One region of the Ralstonia sp. 110700041-2 genome, then DNA from elsewhere that is predicted to be linked to it. Evidence: predicted binding sites of a transcription regulator. Region 1 holds the regulator's gene; each other region holds the start of a gene.

Region 1 (3,274 bases):
TCGCCGTCACGCTTGAGGTTTGTCGTCCCGCCGCGACGCTCGCGGCATTTCTGATTGCTATTGCCCGCCCGGGCCCGGCGCGCGAAGGCCAATTGATTCAATTGGGCCCTGCACCGAAACGCAGTGGCTATGCCCGCAAAGTAAGGGCCGGAGGAGCAAGTTGATCCGGTGCCGGTCAGGCACCACAAGGGCAATTTCTTCCGCCGCCATGTGGACGGATACTGCACCGGACGACTACCAAGAAGAACGGCAGTCCGCCCGAATCGACTGTCCAGGGTGACACTACCGCTGGAAGGCATCGCTTGGCGCCGCGCTTGGGATTGTTGATTTACGCGGGTGGCGAATCGAATTGCTGTCGATTGTAGGGCAATTTCCAGCGGCGCCGCAACCGGGAAGATGATCTAGCCTCCCATCCAAGGCCGGATGGCGATTTACGCGTGCTTTAAACGACTACAGCACCAGACAGAATCCGTGTGCGTTGAGCATCTCTGGCAGCCAGATCGTGTGCACCAGCCCCCATATCCCGAACCCCGCAATGGCGATGCCGGCCGCGCCACGCACCCACCGGCGGCGCGACAAGCCGCGCAGCCACCCAGCGAAGCCAGACATCATCAACAGGTTGGGCAGTGTACCTGCACCAAAGGCGAGCATGACCACAGCCCCGGAGGCAGCGTTGCCTGCCAGCAACGCCACAGCCAATGCGCCGTAGACCATGCCGCACGGCACCAGTCCCCAGGCCATACCCGTGATATAGCGGCGTAGCAACGGCGGCTGACGTTGCAGCGTGCCGCCCAGTGTCGCAGCCCCCCGAGACAGGCGGCCAGCGACGCGGCCGAGCAAGCGCTCAAGCCACACACTGCGCCACGCATCTCCGGCGGAGCGCACGAGCAGCAAAATCCCATAGGTGAGTAGCAATACACTGGCGAAGGCAAACAAGCCGCGTTGAACCGGCAGCCATTGCTGGCGCCAGAAGGTCGCGCCCATCGCACCCATGATTGCGCCAAGCAGCGCGTAGGTGGTCAGCCGGCCGGCATGCATGACGACCTGCTCGAACCATAGTCGGCGACGCGACACGACCCGTACCGCCACAGTTCCACGTTCGGCTGCAAGTGCGATCCCGCTGCACATCGCCAGACAATGCACACCGCCGAGCAATGCGATGAGGAAAACGCTCAGAAGCGCTGCAGCACTCATCTTTCTGACGCTCTTTTGATATGGACCAAGGTTTTTGTTTTACTGTTGCGAACTAAGCGTAATTGACGCGTTTTGCCGCATCGGAAATGTCCGAGGACAAGAAGGTCGCCGTTATAATAAGCTGAGCTGCATCACAAGAATTACTCATTTCACTCTCCCGAAACTCGCCCCCGCCCGTGCTCACTCGAATCGCACTTACCGACCAAGCCTCGCGTTGCTCCACCTGTGTACTCGGGCAAATCTGCCTGCCGGTGGGAATGAACTCGGACGACGTGCGCAAGATGGACGATTTGGTCGGCGAGCGCATCCGCATTAAGAAGGGGCAATCGCTCTATTCGCTGGGGGAGCCGCTGGAAGCGGTTTACGGCATTCGTTTCGGTACGCTCAAAACCCATCTGACGCTCGAAGACGGCCGGCACCAGATCACGGGGTTTCACCTGCCAGGCGAAATCGTCGGGCTCGATGGCATTGGCGATATGCGCCATGTGTCGGATGCCACCGCGCTCGAAGATACCGAAGTCTGCGTGGTGCGCTACGACGAGTTGCAACACCTTTCGCGTCGGCTGCCTTCGCTGCAGCATCAGTTCCTGCGCATCATGAGCAAGGAGATCTCGCAGGATCATCTGATGCTGCTCACGCTCGGTTCCATGCGTGCGGAGGAGCGTCTGGCAGCGTTCCTGCTCAACCTCTCGAAGCGTTCAGCCCAGCGGGGTTATTCGTCAACCGAATTTGTGCTGCGCATGAGCCGCGAAGAGCTGGGCAGCTATCTGGGCCTCAAGCTCGAAACCGTCAGCCGCCTGTTCTCGCGCTTTGCCGAAGCGGGTCTCATCCAGATCCGCCAACGCCACGTCAAACTGATCGACCTGGCCGGCCTGCGCCAGGTCATGAGCGGTCAAGCCGCTTGAGGCTCCTTCCATGGCGCCCGCTCACACGAGCGGGTGTTCATGCGCTTCCAGTTTGCCGATGCCCGGGGACACGTAGAGCGTCAGCGCGCTCGACAATCCGCACAGCAACCAGAACACAAAGAACGATACCGTGTAGACCGCCTGGGCCGACACGGTGATCTGTTCGCCGAAGAAACGCAGGTCGGCGGGGTCCACCACTGCAAAGACCACCAGTTCAGCCAACGCGGCCGACAGAAATGCCGGCCACAGAATCCACATCAGCAGTCGACGCTTCATCGGGCCTCCGCGTGAATACCATGTGCCGGCGCGACGGTCGTCTTTTCAACGACCAAACCGTGGCGCACGACGTTGTCGTGAATAACGGCGTCGGGATGCGACATCGCCAGCCAGATGGTGACGCCGCAGCCGATCATGGCGACAAACGGCCCAGCCATCAGGAGCCACGGCCAGGGCTCGCGCCACCAGGGACGGGCCTGCGCGGAAGATTGCGTTGCGTGCATCGTTGCCTCCTGTTGGGGATGCCGCATCAGCGCGGCACGATGAAGCTCGACGGTTCGCGCAGTACGAGGCTGGCGCTACCGCTGTCTGCGTGGATGACGAAACGGATTTTGTGCGAGCCGGGGGCGGCATCATCGGCCGGCCGGCGTACGCGCACTGGCAGCAGTCGGTTGGCCGCCGGTGGCAGCTCCAGTGTGGTCGACTCGCCACGACCGCCCTGCACATCCAGTTCCGGCATGCCCTCTGCTGTGATGGTCACGCGCATGGGGAGCTCGGACGCGTTCATCAACTGCAGGCGGTAAACGTTCTCGATCTTGCCCCCGTCCACTTCACGCGCCAGTGCACCACGATCACGAATCACGTCAACCTTGAGCGGCTGACGCATGGCCAATGCCACGATGAAGCCGGTGATGAGCACAAGCATGATCCCGGTATAGATCAGCACGCGCGGACGCAGCAGATGTCGCCGGGCGTCCTTCGGGCTGAGCCGATCGCGCATTGCGCGTTCGGACGTATAGCGGATCAGACCGCGCGGGTAGCGCATCTTGTCCATGACCTGATCGCAGGCATCAATGCAGGCGCCGCAACCAATGCATTCGTATTGCAGCCCTTGGCGGATGTCGATGCCGGTCGGGCACACCTGTACACAGATGCTGCAGTCGACGCAGGAACCCAGA
Region 2 (3,274 bases), on a different contig from region 1:
TAAGCCATCTGGCTGATGGTTTGGCGAAAGCGTGTCAATGATGCGAGAAACAGCACGGTGCCGATTACGCAGATGGCCAGACATTGAGGCCACACCACCAGTCCCATCGACCAGACCTTGGACCAGATCCCCGCGTTGTTTCTCCACACGCATCTATTTCTCCAGCACGTAGGTGCCGGGCGCGTCGGCCAGTGGCGGCAATCCTGGAACGCCCATCTTCGGCGGTTTGACCAGCGCGGAGCCCGATGCATGTGCAACGAGCCATGCGTGCCACGCCGGCCACCACGAACCGTCGGTGGCGGGCGCCGATGCCAGCCAGTCATCCGGCCCCGCCGATGTCTCGCCTGTGTGGCGTGTCTGCATCTGGAACCTTCGATGCGAGTTGGTGGGCGGGCTGACGATGCCGGCGTTATGACCGCCGCTGGTCAACACGAACGTCAGCTCCGCCTCGGTCAGGTGATGCAGCTTGTAGACGGAGCGCCAGGGCGCCACGTGGTCGGTCAGCGTGCCCACCACGAAGATGGGCAAATCGATCTCGTTGAGTGCCACCGGCTTGCCGTTGACGGGATAGTGGCCCTCGCTCAGGTCGTCGTTCAGGAAAAGATGCCGCAGGTACTGGCTGTGCATGCGCGCGGGCATGCGCGTGGCGTCGGCGTTCCAGGCCATCAGATCGTTCATGGGTGCGCGGTCGCCCAGCAAGTATTCGCCCACCAGGCGCGACCACAGCAAGTCGTATGAGCGCAGCATCTGGAAAGCCCCGGCCATCTGGCTGGCGCGCAGATAGCCGGTCTGCTCCATCTGCGCTTCAAGCAGGCTGACCTGTGCCTCGTCGATGAACAGGCCCAGTTCGCCCGGCTCGCAAAAGTCAGTCTGCGCGGCAAAGAGCGTCATGGACGCCAGCCGTGCATCGCCATCGCGTGCCATGGCAGCCGCAGCGATGGCCAATAACGTGCCCCCCAGGCAGTAGCCGGCGGCGTGGACGCGCTGGCCCGGCACGATGGCATTGACGGCATCGAGCGCGGCAAAGACGCCGAGCTTGAGGTAGTCATCCATGTCGAGGGCGCGATCCGCCTCGTCGGGGTTCTTCCAGGAGATGCAGAACACGGTATGGCCCTGCTCGACCAGATAGCGGATCAGCGAGTTCTGCGGCGACAGATCCAGGATGTAGTACTTCATGATCCAGGCCGGCACGATCAGGATGGGCTCGGCCTGGACCTTGCCCGTAGCCGGTGCGTACTGGATCAACTCGATCAGGCGGTTGCGCAAGACCACCTTGCCGGGCGTGATGGCCACATCGCGGCCCACCATAAAGCGTTCGGTACCGGCAGCCGGCGCGCCGCTCATGGAGCGCTCCAGATCGTCAAGCGCATTGAGCGCGCCGCGCACAAGGTTGGTGCCGTGCTGCTCAAAGGTCCGGCGCAGGACAATGGGGTTGGTTGCCAATTGGTTGCCCGGCGACATCATGTCGAGCCATTGACGCGCAGCAAAGGCGACCACGTCCTCATGGTGCTTCGCGACACCCCACACGCCGCGCGTGGCGGCCTCCCACCATTGTTCTGTCAATAGGAAGGACTGGTGCAGCACGTTGAACGGCCACAGGCGCCACTCGTCGGCCGCGAAACGACGGTCGCGGGCCGGCGGCTGGACGCAAAGACACGCGTTCTGAGGGCCGGACGCCATGCAGTTCCGGATGTAACCCTCGAGTTGTTGGGCCTGCGTTAGCGCCAATCGCCATAGATCCAGCCGCTTGCCCGGTGAGCCGGCCAGATGCAGCGCCCAATCGAACAGGGCCAGTTGCATTGATGCAATCGAAAGCGAATTGGACGCGCGGGCAAGCGCCGCGTGAAATGGTAGGTCGATCTGCTCTGCAGTCGGCGAAGACGGCACGGGGGCGGTGCGCATGGTCGGGGCGTCAAACGATTGCGAAATATGCAATCCATTAGATGCCAGGGGCTACGGCCCGGACTTGATGCACCTCAAACTGGGACAAGAGGGCCGACTCTAGGTGGTTTCACAGAAACGACATCTGCGGTTGCCTGCCAGTCGTCGCAGTGGCGGTGGCGACGGAGTTCCGCGGTTGGGAGTGGACATGAGCGCGCTGCTTTCATATCGCGCCGATGCCGCTCGGGTCCGGCTGGAACCGCGGATTCCAAGAGGCCCGGTCAACGGGCCACCGGCCTAAATGGGTGTGTTAGAGTCCGGCGGGGAAAACGCGGCGGTCTGCAACATCGGGCCCAGATTTCCATCGCGCTCCAGGTTGTGCCCGCGAATCTGTCGCAACCACAGGATGCATTGAGCGCAACGCGCCGACTCCATCAGACGAGATGCAATCTCCACTGCTCGGGCCAAAATAGGCCCAGGGCAGTGCAAACTCCTGCAAATGGCGCGGCAAAGCCATTTGTGGTTGAGGTACCCATCTGGATTCATATCGGTGCACTCGCAGCCCCTGACTACCACCTCGTCATCGAGGCGCAACACAACATCCATTTAGAGAAAACCGTGTTCATTTGCATCAACCAGAGCTGCGGCACGCAGTGGCAGCTTTCCGACGTCGTGATCAAAGACGAGGGCCAAGGGCCGCTGTTCCGCTGTGCGCTGTGCGGCGCACGCAACTATGTCGAACGCTTCGAAGCTGCCGACGGCACCGTCGTCTACGAACAACTCGAAGGCAAGCCGTACAAGTGACCCAGCGCAACAACATGACCATCGAACCGACCGCCACGCCCTTCAGCACCCTAGCGCTCGCCCCGGCTGTGCTCGCGAACCTTGCGCAGCTCGGCTATACCGACATGACGCCGATCCAGGCCGCAAGCCTGCCGATCGCCCTTGCCGGCCACGATCTGATCGCGCAGGCAAAAACGGGCAGCGGCAAAACCGCTGCGTTTGCGCTGGCCCTGCTCGCACGGCTCGACGCGCGCAGCTTCGACGTGCAGGCGATGGTGCTGTGCCCTACGCGCGAACTTGCCGATCAGGTGGCGCAGGAGATCCGCCGCCTGGCCCGTGCCGAAGAAAACGTGAAGGTGCTGACGCTGTGCGGCGGCACACCGATGCGCCCGCAGGCCGCAAGCCTGGAGCACGGCGCCCACGTCATCGTCGGCACGCCGGGCCGCATCATGGACCATCTGGAGCGCGGCAATCTCGCGCTCGGTGCACTGAAGACGCTGGTGCTGGACGAAGCCGACCGCATGCTCGACATGGGCTTCTTCGACGACATCGCAACAGTCGTGCGCCAGTGTCCAGCCGATCGGCAGACGCTGCTGTTCTCGGCGACGTA
Region 3 (3,274 bases), on a different contig from region 1:
GCGGCATTGCTGATCTGGCCCGCGGTTCCAGACCGGAACTTGGGGCCGCTGAACGCCTGGAACCCGCACACGTTGTGGCTGGTTGTGCTGCTTGTCATGCTGACAGGCAACACGGGCCATTTTGCTGCGCGATGGTTTGGAGAGCGGATCGGCTTGCCGCTGGCCGGCTTGTTCAGCGGGTTTGCATCGAGCGTGGCCACGATCACGGCCGTGGCAGCACGCGTGCGGCGGGACCATCGCCCCGTTGATGGTGCGGTTGCCGCGGCGCTGCTGTCCAATGTCGCCACGCTGGTGCAGATGCTGCTGCTGATCGCTGCCATCAACATCGACTTGTTGCGCGTGCTGGCGGCTCCGCTGGCGGTGGGCATGATGGCGACCGTGGCATGGTCGGCGCTCTGGATATGGCGCGCCAACGAGCCGCTCCAGGAGGCGCCGGAGAGTTCGGTGTCATCCATCAACTGGCGCGTCGCAATCGGCTTTGCGCTGTGGACGGCTGCCTTGCTGCTTGCCGCAGCTGCCGCGCGCACATGGTTCGGGACAGCGGCGGTGGTGGCTGTCACCGTGTTTGGGGCGTTTGCCGATGTCCATGCCGCGACCGCTTCGATCGCAACGCAGGTTGCCAGCCACACGTTGCAGACGCCGACGGCAGGCGCGCTGGTGATGCTTGCGCTGACAGCCAACACGTTCTCGAAGATTGTCGTGGCCATCAGCGGAGGCCGCGCTTTTGCCGGTAAGGTCACCGCTGGTCTGCTGACCATGCTTCTGTCCAGCTGGGCGGTGTTCTGGCTTGTCGCCTGGTCAATGCCGCCCAATGCCCAGCACCCAATAGAGCGGGCACATGCGGATCAGGCCGGTCACCAGAGGGATCAGCCCCAGCCAGCCAACCCATGCTGGCACCTTGCCAAAAAATGCCAGCAGGATCATGGCGATGCCGATCAGGATGCGGACGGCGCGGTCCGCGGTTCCAACATTGGTAAACATGACAGCGCTCCTGAAGAACGGTGGGTGAACACTTAGAGAATCAAATCGGACGGCGCGTGCTGGCGGGACTGGCCAGCGTTGTCGCGACCGAGAATGCCGGCCAGCAAGGTCCATTCGCCACCCATTGCGCGGATGGTGTCGTCCAGGCTGAGCATGCCCACCAGCCGTTGCTGACGATCGACCACCGCCAGACGGTGCAGGCCGTGGCTCAGCATCGAGCGCAAGGCTTCGCTGATCACGGCGTCATCGTGGATGGTCAGAAGGCCGTGCGTCATGACTTCCGATACGGCGGTCTGGCTGCAGTCGCTGCGGCTGGCAAGGCCGTGCACCACCATGTCCCGGTCTGTCACGATGCCCACCACCCGAGAACCCCCAGCGGCGTGTTCCGTGACAAGCAGCGCCCGGGCGCTTTCGTCCCGCATCAGCCGGGCGGCTTGCTGCAGCGTCGCCGTCGCCTGGACGTGAACGATGCGGTGGGAACAAATTTCATCGACCCTCATGCTGAACTCCGATGCGCGTACGTTTTCACTATAAGAACGGGCCGGTGTCAAAGTTTGATCTCGCACAAGGTGCCATGCGCTTTCCATGACTGCACCCCGGGGGCAGCGGATAGCGGACGAGTCTATCGAGCGTTGCGCGCTGGCTCTTGAGGCAGATCAATTGGCATTGCGTGAGGCTGCAGCGAGCCAAACGCTGATGTAAATCAAGGGGTGATCCGCTTGGTGGTCCAACATGGAATTCAGCAGCCCCGATTGGGGCCGACGACGGATTCGATGGAGGCACATCATGTACGACAGGATTCTGGTAGCGGTGGATGGCAGTCCGACGGCAGACCGGGCGCTGGACGAGGCAATCCAGCTTGCACAAAAGCTCGGCTCGGAGTTGGTCATCGCCCACGTGATCGATAACTCGTACCTGATGTACGACGTTGGCTATATCGATGTCGGCGCCTTTACCGAGGCCTTGGTCAAACAAGGCAATCAAATTGTTGCCGACGCGCGTGCCAAGGCCGAAAAGGCAGGTGTGCACGTCCATAGCGTCGTGGTTGACGACCCGATCGGCACTTTCGATATCGGCACTGCCATTGAACAGGCGGCACACAACGTCGGCGCCCAAGCCCTGGTGCTGGGCACGCACGGGCGTCGCGGCTTCCAACGGTTGTTCCTCGGCAGCGTCGCCGAGAGCGTTGTGCGCCGGAGCACACTGCCGGTGCTGCTCGTCCGCGCGGAGCCGACGGAAACGTCGCACGCGCCTACCGAACCGCTAAGCAACGCCGTCATTGCCTAGTCCGGTAGCGCATCTTCTGACACGACTTCGGGATCTGACCATGAGCTACGCCAGTGTGATGGTGCATCTGGACCGCAGCGAACGCGCCATGCACCGCCTTGACCTTGCGGCCCAGTATGCCCAGGCGCACGGCGCCAAACTCGTCGGCATCTATGCGAGCTTTGCGCCAAGCCTCAGCTGGTTCTACATGATGGAGAACGCTGCGCACTATCTGGAGGAAGACCGCATCCGGCGCGACAGCATCCGGGATGCGGTGCACGCGCGCTTTCGCCTGGCGACGGAGAAGCTTGCGGTGGAAACGGAGTGGCGAGCAGTGGAAGGCGACCCCGTGGCTCTCGTACTTCGTGAAGCGCGTGAGACCGATCTTCTCGTCGTCGGGCAACGGAACCACGATGAACCGGATGAATTCATTGCCGGCGACTTTGTGGAGACCCTGATCCTGGAGTCGGGCCGCCCCGTGCTGGTTGTGCCGTATGCGGGCAACTTCACTGCATTGCCGCAGCGCGTGCTGGTGGCCTGGAGCGGCGGACGCGAATCGGCCCGTGCGCTGCACGATGCCATGCCGATGATGACGGGCACCAATGTGCACGTGCTGCAGATCACAAGCACGCAGCCAAAGCACTGGGCCGAGGAAACCACGGTGGGTCAGGTGGCGCGTGCGCTGAATGCGCGCGGTATTCATACAACGGTGGAAGAGACCGATTGCGCAGATTCCGATGCCGCCGTGGGTGAGTTGCTGCTCTCGCGAGCGGCCGACTTCAATGCCGATCTGATCGTGATGGGGGCCTACGGGCACAGCCGCCTGCGCGAACTCGTACTGGGCGGGGTGACGCGCACCCTGCTGAACACGATGACCGTGCCGGTGCTGATGTCGCACTGAGCCTCGACCTCAATTGAACCTGAGGAGATCACGATGAAGAACGATATCCAGCTCAAGCACGATGTCGAAGAAGAATTGCAATGGGACCCGGCGGTGGATGCCAGTCGCTTTGCCGTGCAGGCCAAG

Evidence for each region. The regulator FNR, encoded in region 1, switches genes on or off when oxygen is low (the NO sensors DNR and NnrR bind a similar motif). The targets are predictions, from matches to a motif close to TTGATNNNNATCAA.
Region 2: ACUXH0_RS24545 (PHA/PHB synthase family protein) is a predicted target of FNR. The motif match lies at 1,967-1,980, and genes of this name have one in related genera.
Region 3: ACUXH0_RS23120 (universal stress protein) is a predicted target of FNR. The motif match lies at 1,675-1,688, and genes of this name have one in related genera.

Annotation. Positions count from the first base shown of each region.
Region 1 covers NZ_JBSFAI010000021.1:103,789-107,062, reverse strand. The annotation lists gene ACUXH0_RS25210 (sulfite exporter TauE/SafE family protein) at 451-1,194, opposite strand; gene fnr (fumarate/nitrate reduction transcriptional regulator Fnr) at 1,371-2,099, shown strand; gene ACUXH0_RS25200 (hypothetical protein) at 2,121-2,375, opposite strand; gene ACUXH0_RS25195 (FixH family protein) at 2,372-2,599, opposite strand; gene ccoG (cytochrome c oxidase accessory protein CcoG) at 2,626-3,274, opposite strand, start outside.
Region 2 covers NZ_JBSFAI010000020.1:76,308-79,581, reverse strand. The annotation lists gene ACUXH0_RS24545 (PHA/PHB synthase family protein) at 154-1,902, opposite strand; gene ACUXH0_RS24540 (hypothetical protein) at 2,500-2,685, shown strand; gene dbpA (ATP-dependent RNA helicase DbpA) at 2,700-3,274, shown strand, end outside.
Region 3 covers NZ_JBSFAI010000018.1:73,831-77,104, forward strand. The annotation lists partial or broken gene ACUXH0_RS23105 (MgtC/SapB family protein) at 1-699, shown strand, start outside; gene ACUXH0_RS23110 (YgaP family membrane protein) at 799-1,095, opposite strand; gene ACUXH0_RS23115 (CBS domain-containing protein) at 1,014-1,481, opposite strand; gene ACUXH0_RS23120 (universal stress protein) at 1,768-2,268, shown strand; gene ACUXH0_RS23125 (universal stress protein) at 2,309-3,148, shown strand; gene ACUXH0_RS23130 (BON domain-containing protein) at 3,182-3,274, shown strand, end outside.